DNA from 2 places in the Blastochloris viridis genome. Region 2 is predicted to be linked to the other one. Evidence: riboswitches for the same ligand, from Rfam matches in the RefSeq annotation. Region 2 holds a riboswitch; the other holds the start of a gene.
The links. Region 2 has a riboswitch for thiamine pyrophosphate ahead of thiC (phosphomethylpyrimidine synthase ThiC). Riboswitches for the same ligand answer to the same signal wherever they lie in the genome.

Region 1 (4,156 bases), 1.3 Mb from region 2:
TCATCCCCGACCAGGGCGTGCCGCCATATCGCGGGCGGTGAGGTTCGCGTCAGATGTCTTCGGACGGCCCCGGGGCGCGGGCCTGCGGCCCTTGCCCCGACAGGCTGGATTGCAGGATTCTGCATCGGGCAGAATAGAGGGCGCGAAGGTCACCCGGGCCGGCCCGAAGAGACGCCGGCGGGACGCTTCATGGATGCGAACAGTTCCCGCACGTCCGCGCCAGGGTCGGAGGCCCGCATCACGCCGCCCATCACGGCGATGCCGGCGGCGCCGGCCGTGAGGCAGCCCGGCACCTGCTGCGGCGCAATGCCGCCGAGCGCGATCACCGGCCGGCCGGCAGCGGCCACCATCGCCGCAAGGCCGGCGTGCCCCAGCGCCGGGCCGTAGCCCGGCTTGCTCTGGGTGAGGAATACCGGCGCGGCGATGACATAATCGGCGGCCGGGTCCGCCACGCCGGGCCGGTGCAGCGACAGCCCGACCAGCGCGCCGGGCCCGAGCACGGCGCGGGCGTGTGATACGTCGCCACCCTCCGGCAGATGAACGCCGTCGAGCCCCGCCTCTGCCGCCAATTCGGGCTGGCCGTGCAGAGTCAGCATGGCGCCAAAGCTGCGCGCCAACGGCAACAGCGCGCGCGCCAGTGCCGCCTGCTCGGCCGCCGGCAGATCCTTCTCGCGCAGGCTGGCCCAGCGGCAGCCGGCGGCAAACGCCGCCGCCAGCACCTCGTCCAGCGGGCGCACCGCCTGCTTGCGGTCGGTGATCAGCAGCAATGGCGGGTCGGGCAGCCTCACGACCCGACCAGACCCGCCGTCGGGCTCGACGGGTTGGCCTGGAAGCGGCGGGGAATACGGCCGGCGAGCCGGGCAAGCCGGCCGCCTTCCACCGCCGCCCTCATCGCCGCCGCCATCTTCACCGGGTCGGCGGCCTGGGCGACGGCGGTGTTGAGCAGCACCGCGGCGCAACCAAGCTCCAGCGCCTGGGCGGCGTCCGACGCGGTGCCGAGGCCGGCGTCGAGGATCACCGGCACGGCCGAGCGGGCGCAGATCACCTCGATCAAAGCCGGGTTCTTGATGCCGTGGCCGGAGCCGATCGGCGAGCCCAGCGGCATCACCGCCACCGCGCCGGCGTCGGCGAGCTTGCGACAGCTCACCGGGTCTTCGTTGCAATAGGGCAGCACCACGAAGCCGCGGTCGACCAGGATGCGGGTGGCGGCGATGGTGCCCTCGACGTCCGGATAGAGCAGCTCCTTATCGCCGATCACCTCCAGCTTGATCCAGTTGGTGCCGAGCGCCTCCCGCGCCAGCTCGGCGGTCAGCACCGCCTCATCGACGCTGTAGCAGCCGGCGGTGTTGGGCAGGAAATGATAGCCGGCCAGCTTCTCGATCAGCGGTGCGTCCTCGCCAGCGAGGTTCATGCGGCGGATCGCCAGTGTCACCATCTCGGTGCCGCTGGCCTTGAGCGCCTCCAGCAGCGTGTCGTTGCTCGGATACTTGCCGGTGCCGAGAAACAGCCGCGAGGTGAAAGTGCGGTCGGCAATGGTCAACGTGTCGGTCATTTTTCTTCTTTCACAGGTATTTGCTGCGTATTACGCAAGTGAGCTGCGAGGTGTGCCACCTCAGCCGCCCTGCCGGGCCAGCACGATCTCGACGGCATCGCCCGGCACCAAGGTCACCTGGTCCCAGTCGGCGCGCCGGACCACCGCGCCATTGACCGCGACCGCGACGCCGCGGCCGCCCTCGGGAATGTCGACATGCTCGGCGATCAGGGCGGCGAGCGAGGCTGAGCGCAGCGGCGCCTCCACGCCGTTCAGGCGGATGGTTGGTTCAGCCATGAATGGTCTCCGGCGGGCCTGACCGCGACCGGCGGCATGCAGACAAGCGCTGTAACGACGAGCGTTGTTTCGCTGGCATCTGCGCCTCCCTTCGCTGGCATGACCCAGACAGGTTCGATGGGTGTGATCTCAGCCGCACGGACAGCGCGGCACCCCAGGCGTTCCAAACATCGGCGATCCTGCCACCGGCCGCAAGCCGGGCCGGCGGCTTTGCCGCATCATTTGTTCGGCAGCACCCTTGGCGCCACCACCGCCAGCACCAGCAGCCCAATGCCGGAGGCAAGGAACGCCACCGGATAGCCGAACGCGGCGTGGGTCAGGCCGAACAGCACCGGCCCCATCGCGTTGCCGACGAAGAAAGCGGCGGCGAACAGCGACACCGCCAGCCCGCGCGCCGTCGGCGCAAGCTCGGTGGCCTGGGTCTGGAACATGTTGTGCATGAAATAGAACAGGCAGCCGCACACCATCAGGGTGACGATGTCGATGAACCATGGCTTGGGGATGACCAGCACCGCCAGCATCATGGCCATGCCGATGCCTCCGATGCGGATCAACGCGGCCGGGCCGAGTCGACGGATCAGAATGCCGACGATCACGCTGAACACGATACCGCCAACCCCGAAGCCGCCGATCAGGAGGCCGGCCTCGGTCGGGCCGCCGCCGCCATGGCTGATCAGAAAATCGGCGATGTAGGGGAACCCGCCGAACATCGAGGCGCCCTCCAGCGCCACGCAGCCGTAGAGCACCAACGCCCGCGGATTGGACAGCACGGCGCGGTAGCTCTGGGCGATGCCGGCGCGGTTCGGCCATTGCCGCACCACGCCCTGCCGCGGGCGGAGCTTCAGCCCGACCAGAACCGCGGCGATGGCCGCCACCACGCTGGCGGAGCCGAACACCGCCTGCCAACCGAACTGTTCGGCAATCACGCCGGCGCTGGCGCCGCCGACCATCTGGCCGAGGATCACCGCCGAGATGAACCGTCCGAGCGCGATCGGCCGGGTCGCCAGTTCGACGCGGTCACCGATCGCCGCCAGCGACAGCGGAATGATCCCGCCGGCGACCAGCCCGGTCAGGATGCGCAGACCGACCAGGCTCTCGAAGTTCGGCGCGAACACCGACAGCGCCAGCGCCACCGCCAGCGCCGCGGTCGCGATGCTGATCATTCGGGCCTTGCCGAGCGCATCGCCGATCGGTCCCAGGATCGGCTGACCGATGGCGTAGGTGATACCGTAGGCGGTGGACAGCAGCGCCACGGTCCCGACGGTCTGGCCGAACACGTCGGCCAGGATCGGCACCACCGGATCGGTGGCCCGCATGGTGAAGGCGGAGGCAAAGCCGGCAAGGCCCAAAATGACGATGAGCCGCGTCGGGTACGCGCCGGGTGCGGGGGATGCGGGGGATGCGGTCATGGGCTCGGTGTGGCTTCAGGCGGAGCGACGCGCCTTGGCCAGGGCATCGAACGCCATCAGTTCGGCGATGAGGCCCTCGAACGCCGCCAGCGGCACCATGTTGGGACCGTCGGAAAAGGCGCGGTCGGGGTCGGGGTGGGTCTCGATGAACACGCCGGCGACGCCGACCGCCACCGCGGCGCGCGCCAACACCGGCACGAACTCGCGCTGGCCGCCGGAGGCGGTGCCGCGTCCGCCCGGCTGCTGTACCGAATGGGTGGCGTCGAAAATCACCGGCGCGCCGGTCTCAGCGAGCTGCGGCAGCGCCCGCATGTCGGTGACCAAAGTGTTGTAGCCGAACGAGGTGCCGCGCTCGGTGACCATCACGTTGGGGTTGCCGGCGCCGGCAACCTTGGCCACCACATTGGCCATGTCCCACGGCGCCAGGAACTGGCCCTTCTTGACATTGACCACCTTGCCGGTGGCCGCAGCCGCCAGCAACAGATCGGTCTGCCGGCACAGGAAGGCCGGAATTTGAAGAATATCAACGACCTCGGCCACCGGCGCGCACTGGCCGGCATCATGGACGTCGGTCAGCACCGGCAGGCCGGTCCTCGCCTTGATCTCGGCGAACACCGGCAGCGCCGCCTCAAGCCCGACGCCGCGGGCACCGCTGGCGCTGGTGCGGTTGGCCTTGTCGAACGAGGCCTTGAACACCAGCGGCAGGTTCAATCGGGTCGCAATGTCCTTCAGCGCGAAGGCGACCTCGAGCGCGTGGTCGCGGCTCTCCATGGCGCAGGGACCAGCGATGACCGCAAGCGGCAGCCCATTGCCGAACCTGACGCCGCCGACCTCGACCACCGAATTGATTGTGCTCATCGACCCTCCTCCCGGACGCGATAGACCGCCGTCAAACGTCCGACCCCACCCGAGCGGTCCG
Region 2 (4,156 bases):
TCAAACCGCTGCGCCACGAGGGCAAGGTGCTGGGCCTTGCTGCCTGGGGCAAACCGGTGTTCGCGCCCGAGCTACGCGCCAACTACACCGTCGACGCGCTGGGCCGCACCCACGGCAAGATGCGCCTCAAGGATCTGCGCCGCCGCCTCCAGGAAATGGTGAAGAGCGCGCCGCGCGAGGACGTCGCCGCGTCGGTGCAGAGCGTGCTGGAGGACGTGGTACTGGAGGCGGTCGGCAACATCCTCCAACGCCACCCGGCCAAGGCGCTCGGCCTCGCCGGCGGGGTGTTCGCCAACGTCAAGCTCAACCAGCGCCTGGCCGAGCGCTTTCCGTTCGATGAGCTGTTCGTCTATCCGGCAATGTCGGACGCCGGCATCGCCGCCGGCGGCGTGCTGGAGTTCCTGCTTCAGCGCGACGGGCTGCCGGCCTGGCTGGGTCGGCGCTACCGTTTCGGCGCGCTCTATTACGGCCGCGACTTCGACGCCGATGCCGAAGACGCCTTCCGCGCCGCTGGCGCCTACGCCGAATATGTCGGCGACCCCGCCGCCGAGGCGGCGCGGCGCATCGCCGAGGGCGCCATCGTCGGCACCTTCCTGGGTCCGATGGAATATGGCCCGCGGGCGCTCGGTGCGCGCTCGATCATGGCGCGCGCCATCGACCGCTCCATCAACGACACCCTCAACAAACGGCTCGACCGCACCGAGTTCATGCCGTTCGCACCGGTGGTGCGCATCGAGCGCTACGCCGAGGTTTTTGAACTGCCGAAGAGCCTCGTCTACCCGGCCAATTTCATGACCACCACCTGTGATGTGAAGCCCGCTTGGCGCGACAAGGTTCCGGCCGTCACCCACGTCGACGGCACCGCCCGGCCACAGTTGATCAGCCGCGGCCAGAACCGGGTTTATTGGGACATCCTGGACGAATACGAGAAGCTCACCGGCCTGCCGGTCTTGATCAACACCTCGTTCAACGTCCACGAGGAGCCGATCATCAACGCGCCGGTCGAATGCGTCCGCGCCCTCAAGGACAGGCGGGTCGACCTCGTCGTCACCCAGGGCGCGATCTGGAGCTTTGCCGGCTAAAGTCGCCCTATCAAGGGGTATCGGACCTGGCCCGTCATGCCCGCGCTCGTCGCGAGCATCCAGGTCCTATCCGGTTTCCGCCTGGTCGGTTCGTGATCCCGGAAACAACGTCGCCGAAAAGTCCTTGATCGGAAATTCTATTTTCCGACGACCGCATACGAAAAACCGGCCTGATCGTCCGGATTTGTATTAAATGCCTAGGAAAGACGTGGATGGCCGGGACAAAGCCCGGCCATGACGGCGACAGAGTTCCATGACCGCCGGCGTCAGTCGACTTTCTTGATGCTGTTGACGATGGCCGTCAGCGCCGCGGCGTTGGCCTTCTCGCCCTCCTCGGAGCCCCAATAGGTCACGATGATCGCGGTGGTCGGGCTGGCAACGATGACGCCGACACTGACCTCGGTCGCCGCATCGTCCTCGTCGACACCTTTGTACTCGATGAAAAAAGCGTCCAGGCCGCCGATCTTGCCTTCCGACCGCTTCTCGGTCTTCTGGTCGATGCGGACGCCTTCGCTGATCAGATAGGCGACCGCCTGGGTGACGGCGTCCTCCAGCTTCGAGATGCTGGCGACTTCGGCCGCGATATAGATTTCCTCGTCTTTGGAGGTCGACTCCACGCCCCTGTCGATTTCGTCGGTGTCCCAGTCGTCCGGCAGGGTGATGGCGGCAACCGGCGGCGTGCCGAGGCGGAAGGTGGCGGCCTCGGCCGCGGCCGTGAACGCCAGCGAAGCAACGACTGCGAAAATCATCCGCATGGGAAGCCCTCAATTGCAGAGAAGCCCAGCGTGGCATGGCGCGCGATTTACCGCCAGAGCCCTGGTGGGGGACGCGGCGGCCGGCACCGCTATGCCGCAGCCCTCCCGGCTTGACGCCGGCGCTGGCTTTCCGCACAGTCCGCCCGTCCGAAGGGGGGCCCCGTGCGGGGCTGAGATCGGGAGCGCCCGACCACCCTTTGAACCTGAACCGGTTCGTACCGGCGGAGGGATGCGGACGTCGCGGGCCAGCGGGCTCAGCGCTTCTCACTCAACTCCGGTACCGGCGCGTTGATCTGCCGCACAGCGGCAGCTTCGGCGCGCCGTCCGCGGCAAGCGGCGCCGGTGCTGCGGGAGAAACGCGACAACGACAGGCCGTCCAGATGACCATCCACACCAAGCCCGCCTTCGCCGTCACCACCGGTCCGCTCAAAGGCTCGCGCAAGGTCTATGACGCCGGCCGGCGCTTCCCCGAGTTGCGGGTGCCAGGCCGCGCCATTGAGGTCGAAGGCGAGCCCAGCGTGCGGGTCTACGATCCATCAGGTCCCTTCACCGACGCCGAGGCCTTGATCGACATCGCGGCCGGCCTGCCGCGTCACCGCGAGCCTTGGGTGCGCGCCCGCGGCGACGTCGAGGTGGTCGCGGCCACCGCCATTCCGCCGCTCGGCAAGGCCGGCGCGGTGCCGGCGTTTCCGGTGAAGCATCGCCCGCTGCGCGGAAAGCCCGGCGCGGTGCCGACCCAGCTCGCCTACGCCCGCGCCGGCATCGTCACGCCGGAGATGGAATTTGTTGCCATCCGCGAGAATCTCGGCCGCACCAAAGCCGCCGAGCAGGCGCGCGACGGCGAGGATTTCGGCGCGTCGATCCCCGATCTCGTCACGCCGGAATTCGTGCGTGATGAAGTTGCGCGCGGCCGCGCCATCATCCCCGCCAACATCAACCACGCCGAGCTTGAGCCGGCGATCATCGGCCGCAACTTCCTCACCAAGATCAACGCCAATATCGGCAACTCGGCCGTATTGTCGTCGGTCGCCGACGAGGTCGACAAGCTGGTGTGGGCGATCCGCTGGGGCGCCGATACGGTGATGGATCTCTCCACCGGCCGCGACATCCACAACATCCGCGAATGGATCGTGCGCAATGCGCCGGTGCCGATCGGCACCGTTCCGCTCTATCAGGCGCTGGAGAAGGTCGGCGGCATCGCCGAGGATCTGACCTGGGAGGTCTATCGCGACACCCTGATCGAGCAGTGCGAGCAAGGCGTGGATTACTTCACCGTCCACGCCGGCGTGCGCCTCGCCTACATCCCGCTCACCGCGAACCGCGTCACCGGCATCGTCTCGCGCGGCGGCTCGATCATGGCCAAGTGGTGCCTCGCCCACCACACCGAGAGCTTTCTCTACACCCGCTTCCGCGACATCTGCGAGATCCTCGCCGCCTATGACGTGGCGTTCTCGCTCGGCGACGGCCTCAGGCCGGGCTCGATCGCGGACGCCAACGACCGCGCCCAGTTCGCCGAGCTGGAGACGCTGGGCGAATTGACGAAAATCGCCTGGGACCACGGCGTGCAGGTGATGATCGAGGGTCCCGGCCACGTGCCGATGCACAAGATCAAGGTGAACATCGACAAGCAGCTCGCGCTGTGCGGCGAGGCGCCGTTCTATACGCTTGGGCCGTTGGTCACCGACATCGCGCCGGGCTACGACCACATCACCTCGGCGATCGGCGCCGCGATGATCGGTTGGTTCGGCACCGCGATGCTGTGCTACGTGACGCCGAAGGAACACCTCGGCCTGCCCGACCGCAATGACGTGAAGACCGGCGTCATCACCTACAAGATCGCTGCCCACGCCGCCGACCTCGCCAAGGGCCACCCCGGCGCGCAGGCGCAGGACGACGCCATCTCCCGCGCGCGGTTCGAGTTCCGCTGGCACGATCAGTTCAACCTCGCCCTCGACACCGACACCGCCCGCGCGTTCCACGACGAGACGCTGCCCAAGGACGCCCACAAGACCGCGCACTTCTGCTCGATGTGCGGGCCGAAGTTCTGCTCGATGAAGATCAGCCACGAGATTCGCGAATCGTCGGTTCGCGATCACGCAGCGGCACAGACTGCGGACGCCGGCGTCGTCGAACAAGGGTTCGCCGAGATGTCGGAGAAGTTCAGGGCGCTTGGCAGCGAGGTCTACGTCGAGGTGGGCGAGGTGCCGGCGAACCGCTGAGCGGCCTAATCCACGTTCAGGCTGCGGCGCCCTGCGTGCGGCGCCGCGGCTCGATGCGGTCGAACCGGCGGTAGACCGAGCCGAATTCGTCGTCCTCGCT

Region 1: another riboswitch for thiamine pyrophosphate. It lies ahead of thiS (sulfur carrier protein ThiS); the one in region 2 lies ahead of thiC (phosphomethylpyrimidine synthase ThiC).

The regions. Positions count from the first base shown of each region.
Region 1 covers NZ_CP012946.1:2,124,771-2,128,926, forward strand. The annotation lists gene queF (preQ(1) synthase) at 1-41, shown strand, start outside; gene BVIR_RS09380 (thiamine phosphate synthase) at 150-788, opposite strand; gene thiG (thiazole synthase) at 785-1,552, opposite strand; gene thiS (sulfur carrier protein ThiS) at 1,613-1,828, opposite strand; TPP riboswitch at 1,898-1,995, opposite strand; gene BVIR_RS09395 (MFS transporter) at 2,047-3,237, opposite strand; gene kdsA (3-deoxy-8-phosphooctulonate synthase) at 3,253-4,095, opposite strand; gene BVIR_RS09405 (DUF1190 domain-containing protein) at 4,092-4,156, opposite strand, start outside.
Region 2 covers NZ_CP012946.1:3,402,879-3,407,034, forward strand. The annotation lists gene BVIR_RS14815 (carbamoyltransferase C-terminal domain-containing protein) at 1-1,082, shown strand, start outside; gene BVIR_RS14820 (hypothetical protein) at 1,349-1,837, opposite strand; TPP riboswitch at 1,979-2,085, shown strand; gene thiC (phosphomethylpyrimidine synthase ThiC) at 2,218-4,056, shown strand; gene BVIR_RS14830 (dihydrofolate reductase) at 4,073-4,156, opposite strand, start outside.